DNA from 4 places in the Shewanella sp. SM87 genome. Region 1 is predicted to be linked to each of the others. Evidence: predicted binding sites of a transcription regulator. Region 1 holds the regulator's gene; each other region holds the start of a gene.
The links. Region 1 encodes NrdR, which represses ribonucleotide reductase genes. Its sites were predicted from a motif close to AAACACNANATNTNGTGTTT; they were not measured.
Positions count from the first base shown of each region.

Region 2: nrdG (anaerobic ribonucleoside-triphosphate reductase activating protein) is a predicted target of NrdR. The motif match lies at 1,639-1,658, and genes of this name have one in related genera.
Region 3: nrdD (anaerobic ribonucleoside-triphosphate reductase) is a predicted target of NrdR. The motif match lies at 1,884-1,903, and genes of this name have one in related genera.
Region 4: nrdA (class 1a ribonucleoside-diphosphate reductase subunit alpha) is a predicted target of NrdR. The motif match lies at 1,394-1,413, and genes of this name have one in related genera.

Region 1 covers NZ_JAKKSC010000002.1:209,698-212,886, reverse strand. Annotated here, with positions in the region: gene L5M11_RS02550 (riboflavin synthase) at 1-7, opposite strand, end outside; gene ribD (bifunctional diaminohydroxyphosphoribosylaminopyrimidine deaminase/5-amino-6-(5-phosphoribosylamino)uracil reductase RibD) at 113-1,291, opposite strand; gene nrdR (transcriptional regulator NrdR) at 1,401-1,850, opposite strand; gene glyA (serine hydroxymethyltransferase) at 2,055-3,189, opposite strand, start outside.
Region 2 covers NZ_JAKKSC010000007.1:90,421-93,609, forward strand. Annotated here, with positions in the region: gene L5M11_RS07600 (nitrate/nitrite transporter) at 1-969, shown strand, start outside; gene L5M11_RS07605 (putative zinc-binding protein) at 1,047-1,433, shown strand; gene nrdG (anaerobic ribonucleoside-triphosphate reductase activating protein) at 1,681-2,160, shown strand; gene nrdD (anaerobic ribonucleoside-triphosphate reductase) at 2,147-3,189, shown strand, end outside.
Region 3 covers NZ_JAKKSC010000026.1:24,611-27,799, reverse strand. Annotated here, with positions in the region: gene nrdD (anaerobic ribonucleoside-triphosphate reductase) at 1-1,852, opposite strand, end outside; gene L5M11_RS17905 (hypothetical protein) at 2,114-2,803, opposite strand; gene L5M11_RS17900 (MarR family winged helix-turn-helix transcriptional regulator) at 2,923-3,189, opposite strand, start outside.
Region 4 covers NZ_JAKKSC010000008.1:60,156-63,344, reverse strand. Annotated here, with positions in the region: gene nrdA (class 1a ribonucleoside-diphosphate reductase subunit alpha) at 1-1,239, opposite strand, end outside; gene L5M11_RS08335 (HAD family hydrolase) at 1,743-2,414, opposite strand; gene ubiG (bifunctional 2-polyprenyl-6-hydroxyphenol methylase/3-demethylubiquinol 3-O-methyltransferase UbiG) at 2,416-3,126, opposite strand.

The DNA.
Region 1 (3,189 bases):
TAAACATGGTTAACTCACTTATTCGATAAAGAAGTAATAAGGCATAAGACTCAAGGTTTAACGGTTATCTTGCCCTAATTAAATGAAGAAGTATCAAGCATAACGCTCAAGGTTAAACGGTTATCTTGCTCCAATTCGATTTAGATAAAGAGGTATCAGGCTTAACGCTCAAGATTAAACGGGTATCTGGCCCTAATTTGCGCTCATCGACCAACATTAATGCAGGAATTTGCGCCATGGTTTGATAATCGGGTAGCTGCAGCAGATTACGCCCTTGCCCGCCGAGGATTTTCATCGCTTGGTACAGCACTAACTCATCGGCCAGACCCTGCGCTAAAAATGCGCCCGCTAAGGTTGCACCCGCTTCCACCAGCACGTGATTACAACTTTGGCCTAAATAGCTTAATAGTTCAGGCAATGAGACGCGACCTGCAATTGCAGGTAACACGAGGCAACTCACATGGGAGGGCAATTGTGCTTGAAAGTCTGCGGGATAAGCCACGGTCGAGACCAAGAGTATGGGCGATACGATAGTCAAGCAGGCGGCCGATAACGGCAAACGGGCGCGACTGTCGAGTATGACTCTTAATGGCTGTAGTAATTGCGCCTCGGTTACACTGTCTTTTAAGCTGCCAAGTTCCTGATAACGCACATTGAGTGAGGGATCGTCCGCCAATATGGTTTCAATCCCAGTGACCAAAGCGCAGGAACGTAAACGTAATCGCTGCACGTCGCGGCGAGATTCTGGACCGGTTATCCATTTAGACACACCGTTAGACAGCGCAGTTTTACCATCGAGACTCGCGGCTAATTTTACAGTGACTCTAGGTAAACCTGATTCCATACGCTTCATAAAGCCTAAATTCAAGGCATAGGCTTCATCACGGTGTAATCCCACATCCACTTCAATACCGGCGTCGCGCAGCATTTTAATACCGCGCCCAGCCACTTGCGGATTAGGATCTTCAACCGCCACCACCACACGCTTAACGCCAATATTGATCAGCGCCAAGGCGCAGGGCGGCGTGCGGCCATAATGACTGCAGGGCTCTAGGGTGACATAGGCGGTTGCGCCACGGGCATGTTCACCAGCCATACGTAGTGCGTGCACTTCGGCGTGGGGCTCACCCGCTTTTTGATGATAACCTTCACCGATGATTTGGTTATCGTTAACGATAACGCAGCCCACACTGGGATTGGGTCTCGTGGTGTAAAAGCCTTTGCGCGCCAATTGAATCGCGCGGCTCATCATTTGGGTATCGAGTACGGACCAACTTATGTTCAAGCTCATGTTCAACCCTGTTGTTAAAGGTTTCGGCTTTCACCAGTCTTATAAAATCTTTCTTTTCATGCTGTTAGCAACTGCACGCCTGCCTTTTTAGGCGACAAAAGCTGAATAACTACTTTTGCAGTTTGGCGATGGCTTCGCCAAATTCAGACACGTCTTCGAAGGCACGGTACACAGAAGCGAAACGTATGTAGGCGACTTTATCGAGGCTCATCAATTGCTCCATCATTAAGTTACCCACCATTTCTGACGGCACTTCCCGCTCGCCAGTGGCGCGCAGAGTAGACTTGATTTTGCTGAGTGCTTGCTCGATTTCATCCATAGATACGGGACGTTTTTCAACGGCGCGCAACATGCCACCTTGGAGTTTTTCTTCATCGAAGGGTTGGCGTGAACCATCGCGCTTAATCACCCTAGGCATGACTAATTCGGCGCCTTCGAAGGTGGTAAATCTTTCATGACATTCGGTGCATTCTCGGCGACGGCGCACTTGGTGGCCTTCTGCCACTAATCGGGAATCGATGACTTTAGTATCTGTCGCGCTACAAAATGGACAATGCATTGAGCCTCCTGCCAGTGAATGGTCGTAAAGCGTTAATAGGTTTACCTGTTAAATCTCAGTCAAACGCTATGGATTTAAGCCTAAGATTTTACCAATAAAAATGGCCGCTTAATGCGGCCATGGGATTTTATCCTATTTATGGGCTGAGGTTAACCACCTGATGCTTGTTAGGCTCAGCACCACAAAAAGGAGACTATTTACAGATTAACCGTAAACAGGGAAACGTGCACACAGTGCCAGTACTTGGCCCTTAACACGCTCAATCACTACAGGATTACTTGCATCATCAAGGATGTCACAAATCCAGCCAGTCAGCTCTTTCGATTCCGCTTCTTTAAAGCCGCGGCGCGTAATGGCTGGCGTACCGATACGCACACCTGAGGTCACAAAGGGTGAACGTGGGTCGTTTGGCACTGAGTTTTTGTTCACGGTAATGTTAGCGCTACCTAAGGCGGCATCGGCTTCTTTACCCGTTAAGTCACGACCAATCAGGTCAACTAGCATTAAGTGGTTGCTGGTTCCGCCAGAGACGATTTTGTAACCGCGCTCAAGGAACACTTCAACCATAGCTTTAGCGTTGTTAACCACTTGCTGTTGGTACACTTTAAATTCTGGCTCTAGGGCTTCTTTGAACGCCACCGCTTTACCGGCGATAACGTGCATCAATGGGCCACCTTGACCGCCTGGGAATACCGCAGAATTCAACTTTTTGTACAAGTCTTCATCGTCAGCAGCAGATAGGATCACGCCACCACGAGGACCCGCTAAGGTTTTGTGGGTCGTAGATGTCACAACATGCGCGTGTGGTACTGGGTTTGGATAAACGCCCGCAGCAATAAGACCGGCAACGTGTGCCATATCGACAAATAAATAAGCACCGATTTTGTCTGCGATTTCACGCATTTTTGCCCAATCAACGATACCTGAATAGGCAGAGAAACCGCCGATCATCATCTTAGGCTTGTGTTCTAAGGCAATACGCTCCATCTCGTCGTAGTCGATTTTGCCAGACTCGTCGATACCGTAAGGAATGATGTTGTACAGTTTGCCAGAGAAGTTAACCGGAGAACCGTGGGTCAAGTGACCACCATGAGCTAAGTTCATGCCCAGTACGGTATCGCCAGGTTTTAACAATGCCATGTAAACCGCGCTGTTTGCCTGTGAACCTGAATGAGGTTGTACGTTAGCGTAAGTTGCGCCAAACAGTTGTTTAGCACGTTCAATCGCTAAGGTTTCAACTACGTCCACATACTCACAACCACCGTAGTAACGCTTGCCTGGATAGCCTTCAGCGTACTTATTGGTTAACTGTGAACCTTGCGCTTCCATCACGCGTGGA
Region 2 (3,189 bases), on a different contig from region 1:
TTCTCATCGAGTATGGCAAACATCAGCTTTTTCTATCCTAGAGCTGAAAAAGGTACTGCACTAGGGCTTAATGCTGGGCTGGGTAACTTAGGCGTATCGGGCATGCAATTAATTGCCCCTTTAGTGATATCTGCCAGTGTGTTTGGCGGTTTAGAAGGAGAGCCTCTCACCCTCGTATTGCAAAACAGTGAAACACATTCGGTGTGGTTGCAAAACGCAGCGTTTATCTGGGTGCCATTTATCATTATTGGCTCCATTGCGGCGTGGTTTGGCATGAATGATATTACGGATGCTAAATCTTCATTTAAGGAGCAAGCCGTCGTCTTTAAACGTCATCATACTTGGCTAATGTGCTGGCTTTATTTAGGAACTTTTGGCAGCTTTATTGGTTTTGCTGCAGGTTTCCCATTGTTATCGGGTATGTTATTCCCAGATGTCGATCCCGTTAAGTTTGCCTTTATCGGTCCACTTGCAGGTGCATTAGCCAGGCCTATCGGCGGTAAATTAGCCGATAAATTTGGCGGCGCCCAAGTGACGCTATGGAATTTTTTCTTCATGGCGTTAGGCGTTGTCGGTGTGCTGTATTTCTTACCGCATGACGGTGCTGCGGGTAATTTTGGCGGCTTCTTCGGTATGTTTGTTTTGCTCTTTATCACCACAGGCATTGGTAATGGTTCAACGTTCCGTATGGTGCCAGTGATGTTTTTAACCCTTAGGCAAAAAGCATTAGGTAAAGGCATGGAAAAACAAGCCGAAATCGAAGGAAACCGAGAGTCCGCAGCAGTTTTAGGCTTTATTTCTGCCATTGCTGCCTATGGCGGATTTTTTATTCCCAAATCCTATGGCACCGCAATGAGCTTAACTGGAGCGGTAGATACCGCGCTCTATGGGTTTATCCTGTTTTACGCCAGTTGTGTGGTTATCACTTGGTGGTTCTACGCTAGACGTAACGCAGAGATCCCTTGCTAACTGTTAGCTAAACAATGGTAGGCATGCCGATTTAGGGTGCCTATCATCGACATTCACTTTTTTACAAAGGTGCCAACATGACAAAATTATCGACGAATAAACCCTTGGTTTATGCCTGCTCCGGCTGCTCAAATGTCGCACAATTAGCTAATGATGTGGCACTGACCCTTGATCGTTCAGGCGTGATGCAAATGTCATGTATCGCGGGCGTTGGAGGGAATATAAAATCGATTGTCAGACTGGCTAAATCTGGACGCCCCATATTGGCACTTGATGGTTGTAAGCTCAATTGCGTTAAAAATAGCTTAGCGCTACAGCAAATTGTACCCACCTGGCACATAGAGCTCACCCAATTGGGCTATAAAAAACAACAGCAAATTGATTGCGATCTGGCTGATAGTTACCGTTTGTTACAACATATCCATCAAAAAATTATTCATATTCCTCAATGTAAACTTAATTAGTCTAACCATTATTTACACTGCTGCTGTTTTATTTAAAATCTGGAACCTACTGTAAATAAGCTAAGTTTAATACAGCTTAAACAAGCACTTATTTACAGCCATTCACCCGTGTTATCTGCTTCACTCCCCCAAGATTAACCTCATCGCATTAATCCTCAATAGTTTGATCTTGATCAAACTATTATTTGCCTATCCCGATATTATAAAACACAATATATAGTTGATTAAAATAAAATGGACACAACATATGGTGGTTATTACATTTAATAGCTTTGCACCACAGATCTGTTTTCAAGAGGTTCCTGATGAGGTGTCGTTAGCATTTACCATCACAGGTTGCCCACTACGTTGCCAAGGATGTCATAGCCAAGATACTTGGGATCCAGAAACGGGTATTCAGTTAAATAATGATAATTTTCAACATTATTTAACACGTTATCAGGGACTGGTGAGTTGTGTTTTATTTTTTGGTGGCGAATGGAACCCCGCTGCATTACTCGACAAGTTATCACTGGCAAAAAAACACGGTCTTAAAACCTGTCTCTACACTGGAAAAACCAAGGTATCACAGCATCTAATTGCACAGTTGGATTACCTCAAAACGGGGGCTTGGCGACCAAATCAAGGAGGATTAGAAAAGGAAAAAACTAATCAACGCTTTATTGAACTCGCAACGGGAAACCTACTCAACTTTAAATTTAGGGAACATCACCATGCCATCTCTTAACCCACAGCAATTACAAAAAAAATTAGCTTTTATTAAGCAATATCAACAATCCAATAATGCCGCTGATGCTTCGCATTTAGATGCGAATGCAAATGTGACTCATAAGAACATTGCCACCTTAGAAACCGAGTTAATGAAAGATTATTTTATTGATATTAATCGTGAATTAGTAAAACAAAAAATAACTGAATTATATGGTGTAGATTTAGCGAAAGAATACGAGAGACAAATAACAGAACATGAAATTTACGTTCATGATGAAACCAGTTTAAAACCCTATTGTGCTTCTATTTCAATGTACCCATTTTTACTCAGCGGATTAACTCAATTAGGCGGCGAATCACAAGCGCCAAAACACTTAGAGTCTTTTTGTGGCAGCTTTGTTAATTTAGTATTTGCTATCAGCGCGCAATTTGCTGGCGCAATTGCGACTGTCGAATTTTTAATGTATTTCGATTATTTTGCCCGTAAAGATTTTGGAGATGATTATCTCACCGAGCATAAACACGCAATAGAGAACCACCTGCAACACGTTGTGTATGCGTTAAATCAACCTGCAGCAGCAAGAGGATACCAAAGTGTATTTTGGAATATCTCTCTTTATGATCAATATTATTTTGAAGCCATGTTTGGGCAATTTGTATTTCCTGACTTTACCCCGCCAGATTGGCACTCTTTAAAGCAGTTACAAGTTTTTTTCTTAGATTGGTTTAATCAAGAACGGAATAAAGCCATTTTAACCTTTCCAGTGATCACCGCGGCGATGTTAACCGTTGATGATAAAGTTAAAGATACGGAGTTTGCCCATGTTTGTGCCAAAAATATGAGCGAAGGCGGTGCATTTTTTATTTATCAATCCAAAAATGCTGACTCTTTAGCCTCATGCTGTCGTTTACGGAATGAAATAAGCGATCACACCTTCTCCTACAGCTTAGGTGCTGGCGGCGTCGCCACGGGTTCAATTAATGTTATCACTATTAATATGAATCGATTAATCCAAGATAAACGCGATCTTAAAATCGAGGTTGA
Region 3 (3,189 bases), on a different contig from region 1:
CGAGGTTATGCTGCATATTGGGATATTCGCCATAACAAATAAAGCCGCCGTTCGCGATAGCGGGATATGGCTGTTCAAAATCAATTTTATCGTAAGGGTTAACACTTTTTTCCACATCGAGGTGGAAACTATTAGTGTAATAGCCCTTGTCCGTCACCCCTGTGACTAGCCCAAATTGCTTCGCATCCAGTTTACAAAAACGGCTGCAGAGACTCTCACTTGGCGTGCTATACAGACTAAAGCCATAACCTGTTTCGGCCTTCCACGCATCCGTGGCCGCTTTAAGATAGGCTACAATAGCGACGGCTTTTTCCCTCAATTGTGTATCATCAAATACATGGGTTTGGGGGCCATAGAGTGCATTCATGGTTTCATGCAGTCCAATGTAACCGAGTGAAATCGACGCACGGCCATTTTTAAAGATTTGCGCCACATCATCATCAGCGCGCAAGCGTACACCACAGGCGCCTTCCATATAGAGGATAGGTGCCACGCGGGCTTTAACACCGTTCAGTCGCTCAATACGGGTATCCAGTGCTTTACGAGCTAATACTAATCTGTCATCTAAAATGCGATAAAATTCAGCTTCATCGCCATTGGCTTCTAAGGCAATCCGCGGCAGGTTTAAACTGACCACTCCCAAATTATTGCGCCCTTCATGCACAAGCTCGCCATTTTCTTCATAGGTGCCTAAAAAGCTACGGCAGCCCATTGGGGTTTTAAATGAACCGGTCACTTTCTCGACTTGCTCGTAGTTGAGAATGTCGGGATACATGCGCATTGTCGCGCATTTGAGCGCCATCTGTTTTACATCGTAATTGCAATCGCCCGCTTTATGATTAATACCATCGCGAATCGCAAACACTAGCTTAGGGAATACTGCCGTCTTGCGATTTTTACCCAATCCCGCCATCCGCACTTTGAGCATAGATTGCTGAATTAAGCGTGATTCCCACGACGTACCTAAACCAAACCCAAAGGTCACGAACGGTGTTTGGCCATTGGCGGTGTGTAAAGTATTGACCTCATATTCCAAAGACTGGAATGCATCGTGACATTCTTTTTCAGTTTGCGCCGTGGCAAAGGCTTTGGCGTCGGTAATCTTCCAATTCAGGGCAATTTGGTAATGCTTGTCGTAGCTCTTAGCGACAAATGGCGCTAACACTTCATCGATACGGTTGATAGTAGTTCCGCCATAGATATGACTCGCCACTTGGGCAATAATCTGCGCGGTCACCGCTGTCGCTGTTGAAATAGACTTAGGGGTTTCAATTTCGGCATTACCCATTTTAAAGCCGTGGGTCAACATGCCAGCTAAATCAATCAACATGCAGTTAAACATCGGGAAAAACGGAGAGTAATCTAGGTCGTGGTAATGGATCTCGCCCGCTTCATGGGCAGCGACCACATCCTTTGGCAAAATATGACTCTTGGCGTAATGTTTGGCGACTATGCCCGCGAGTAAATCCCGCTGAGTAGGAATGACTTTTGAATCTTTATTAGCATTTTCATTGAGTAAAGCCGCATTGCTTTGCTCAACTAAACCACGGATTTCGAGGTTGAGTTTACTGGTCGCTTCACGGCACACATCTCTGTCGTGACGGTATTCGATATACACCCGCGCCAGGGACTTGTACGGCCCTTCCATCAGTAAATTCTCAACCGCATCTTGTAGATGGTGGATATCGACTTCAGCTAATGGCGCGACGCTCTGACTGATACACGCTGCCACTGTCGCTGCATAGTCGCCATCCTCTATTCCAACTGAGTTTGCAGCGGCATTCACTGCATCCCTTATCCTTGTTTCATCAAAAGGTGTGCGGCAACCATCACGCTTAATTACGACTGGCATTGTTCAGTTCCTCTCCATCTCGCCTAAAAATTAACACTACATCTAGTGATTTTAAAAGCATAAAACACAATATGTAGAGCATTAGGCTACAATGACGGTAAGGAGTCCATGATCCAGATCATAGTTTTTAGGATGAAATAAAAGAACAAACAAGAACTGCAGCTAGGCCCAATTATCTGAAAATTGCGCCTTGACCTGCTGATTAAACCCAGCTAGTTGAATGCGTGACAATTTGTGTTTATCACGCACTATGGATGTGAATTAACGTTTAGCAAGCGCAAGATAACTACTGAGTTGGCCCGATGCAGATTGATGCGCCCCCATAGATGAAGCGAGTTGCATCATAGATTTTAGCCCCTGCCACTGCTGCTTTTGAGCATCCGTAAGCGGAGGTTCGGAATTCAAATAATCCGTCAATTGGCTAAGGACTTTCGTGGCCTTCTGGGCTAGCACCGGCGACTGAGCATCATCCATATTGGTTAAGACGCTCTTAGCATCAACTAAGGTATTGATAAGAGGATTATTGGGTGATTTTTTAGCTAATGATTTGATTTCATCATCTAAAAAATCTTGCAACGATTGTTTAGTCGGCGTCGTTGTGCTCGGCACTGTAATACCGTTTTTCGATAAACGCTCGAGTTGCACATCCGATAAAATGCCATCTTTTTGTAAGCGCGACACCAATGCGGGAATATCGGCGACGCCAAATTGACCATCGGCAAAAAAATCCTTCGCCATCGATTGAATTTTCTGTGCGCGTTGCGCCCTTGGCGACAGCGCTATCTCATCGGTTTTACCGTTATCGGGTTTGGTAGCATCCGTCTGCGTTTTATTTGTTTCTATCGTAGTATCGGTTTTAGCCGTGCTCGTCTTTTGGCTATTGGCACCATAGGCATCGGCGATACTGGCACTGCTGCGATTAAGATTAAAGGCATTTAAAATAGAATTCATCGTCAAAAATTCGGCGTCTAAGACTCAATGACGGTTTTAAAGCAAAAACTAAGCCAATCAAGTATTAATCTGTGCAGATCCTGAGTTAATAGCATCACTATGCATAAACCAACTTATATCTAGGACTGTATATCTTCGATCAAGGCAAGACATTGCCGCCTTAGTAAATCGAGTGCCTCAGCGTCCATCTGCACTTTATCAAGCAAGGTTTGCTTCAAGGCAAGAGCTTCGTGCCTGATACCCTCTCCTTGACTTGTCAGAGTGATCAGCTTTTTCCGCTCATCTTCAACGCAGGCTAATCGCGTAATCAACCCCTTCAACTCTAACCGCTTGACGATTGGCGTTAGGGTTCCCATATCGAGTTTAGTCGCCATTGATAGCTGGGT
Region 4 (3,189 bases), on a different contig from region 1:
GTAGATACGGCCCGTTGAAGCACGCTCTTGCATCATCAGTGAAAACAGCTCAACTGCTTTTATCGTTTTCTTACGAATGTTGCTGTCTTGCTCATATTGCAGATATAAACGTTCGAATTCGTTTTGATCTTCAAAGAAAGCATCGTACAAGCCAGGTACGTCAGATGGGCTAAATAAACTGATGTTTTCGCCTTTGATCAGACGTTGATACATGACTTTGTTCAACTGCACACCGTAGTCTAAATGACGGATACGGTTGTCTTCGACGCCGCGGTTATTTTTCAATACCAGCAGAGATTCGACTTCTAAGTGCCAAATAGGGTAGAACAGGGTCGCAGCACCGCCACGCACGCCGCCTTGAGAGCACGACTTCACTGCGGTTTGGAAATACTTATAGAAAGGTAAGCAGCCTGTGTGGAAGGCTTCACCACCACGGATTGGGCTACCTAAGGCACGAATACGACCGGCGTTAATACCGATACCCGCACGTTGGCTGACGTATTTCACGATAGACGAAGCGGTCGCGTTGATAGAATCTAAGCTGTCACCACATTCGATCAGTACGCAAGAGCTAAACTGACGCGTTGGGGTGCGCACACCGGCCATAATTGGCGTTGGCAGCGACAGTTTAAAAGTTGATACCGCGTCATAGAAATCTTTAACGTATTTCAGGCGCGTCTCTTTTGGATAACGGGCAAACAAGCAAGCCGCGACCAAAATGTAAAGGAACTGCGCGCTCTCATAGATTTCGTGGGTCACACGGTTTTGAACTAAATATTTGCCTTCAAGCTGTTTTACCGCTGCGTAAGAGAAGTCCATATCGCGCCAATGGTCGATATAGGTATCCATCACATCCAGCTCTTCGCGGGTGTAATCTCTTAAAATGTGTTGGTCGTATTTACCCAGCTCAACCAATTTAGTCACGTGAGCATACAATGCGGGCGGCTCAAACTGACCGAAGGCCTTCTTACGCAAATGAAACACCGCTAAACGGGCAGCGAGGAACTGATAGTCCGGTGATTCTGGAGAAATTAAATCTGCCGCAGCCTTGATAATGGTTTCATGGATAGCTTCGGTTGGGATGCCATCGAAAAACTGTAGGTGCGAGCGAAGTTCAACTTCCGAAACAGAAACGTTTTTTAATCCCTTGGCTGCCCAAGTAATTACGCGGTGTATTTTTTCGAGATCGATATTCTCACGATCGCCACAGCGTTTTGTGACTGTCATAGTGCTATTCATTTGGAGATAGGCCTTGGTTCTTATATGTATTTAGGTGAGCAAAATCACCGTACGTATCCTTGTAAAACAATCAATAATCGTCCCTTAAATACAGCTGACTGGTTAAAAACGAGTCAATTAAGCGGCGAGCTTCTAGTGTGTCTGATTGTTACCTATACACAAGATATGGTGTTTTAAATTATATGGGATACAAGATAGTGAGGTTTGCCCCTATTTGCAAGTCTGAATTCAGGGGACATCTTGTGGATAACGTGAGGATAAACTTTTGCGTTAGTAACGACTAACCTTGAAGCTCAATTTCAGGTTAGCGTGTCACACTCATGGGGGATTTTTAGGCGATCTTTTTCTTTAGATCGCGTTCGCTCACGAGTGCCGATCTTTTATGCGCCTGACTTTTTCCGTGGGTCATAAATAGTATGCTGACACACTGATGTCCGTCAGTGAAGTTACGTATTGGATGCCTTATTCGTGAGCATTGTAGGCGCTGTTTTTGGTTGATATTGTTAAGCCAATGCTTCGATTAGTGCTTGATGTAGCTCAGTTGGGTTCGCAAAATGCGCGTGCGCTGGCCATTGCAACGGCTTGTCGTTCACGCCCAGATAACCCCATAGGGCCACGCCGCCTAACATGCCAGCAGCCTTGGCCGCGAGCAAATCTCGCTCGGCATCTCCAAGATACAAAATCTGCTCTGGAGCACAGTTCAGTTGTTGTGCGCCTAACAGCATAGGTGCAGTGTGGGGTTTTGGGTGTTTTGTAGAATCGCCACTGATGATAACGGGCATACGCAAGTGTAAATTCAGTTTTCGCAATAAGGGACGGGTAAACCGGGCTGGCTTGTTGGTGATCACCCCAAACGGCAGCTGAGTTAACTCGAGCCAGTCGAGTAATGCCGCTATGCCTGTAAATAGTGCACAGTGATCGCCATTAATGCGCTGATAGTGGGCGAGCAGTCCTTGCTGTACTTGAGATCGAAGATCTTCTGCCGCATCAGGGATCGCGGCATCGACTAAGGCAAAACTGCCGTGGGATGCGGCGTAGCGCATGGCCGCTAACGGCTGCGCGGCGATGCCGACGTCTTGAAGGCTTAAATTAAGGGCCTGCACCAGATCCGGCGCGGTATCGGCTAAAGTGCCGTCGAGATCGAACAGTACGCCTTTGATCTGTGCCAGACTCATATTAATCAACCTTACGCGTCGCTATCATGTAATTTACATCAACCTTAGGCGTGTATTTGAAAATGCCCGTCAACGGGTTGTAGCTGATGCCTAATGCATCGGTACAGATCAGATCTGTATTGTCCACAAGCTCAATCAGCTCAGAAGGCTTAATGAATTTTTTATGCTCGTGGGTGCCAACTGGCAGCATCTTCAGCAAATATTCCGCGCCTAAAATGGTATACACATAGGATTTAATGTTGCGGTTGATGGTGGAGAAAAACACAAAACCACCGGGTTTGACCATGCCACAGCAAGCTTTGATCACAGATTGTGGATCGGGCACATGCTCCAGCATTTCCATGCAGGTCACCACATCGTAGTAAGCTTGATGATCTTGGCTGTGGGCCTCGGCGGTATTTTTTACATAATTTATGTTTACGCCGGTTTCGAGGGCGTGAAGGCGGGCGACTTCGAGGGGCTCATCACCCATGTCGAGACCATCAACCTCGGCGCCGATGCGGGCCATGCTTTCAGATAAAATCCCGCCGCCGCAACCGACATCGAGCACTTTCTTGCCAAAAATACCGCCTGCGGTTTGGTCGATATAGTTTAAGCGCAGCGGGTTTAATAGATGCAGCGGCTTAAATTCGCCGTTGAGATCCCACCAAGTTTCGGCCATACGTTCAAACTTTGCGATTTCCTGTGGGTCTACATTGGTATTCTGATGCATGCTATTACCTGAAGAAGCTGTATTGTGCGGCTATTATAACGACTATGTTTGATAAACAAAGTG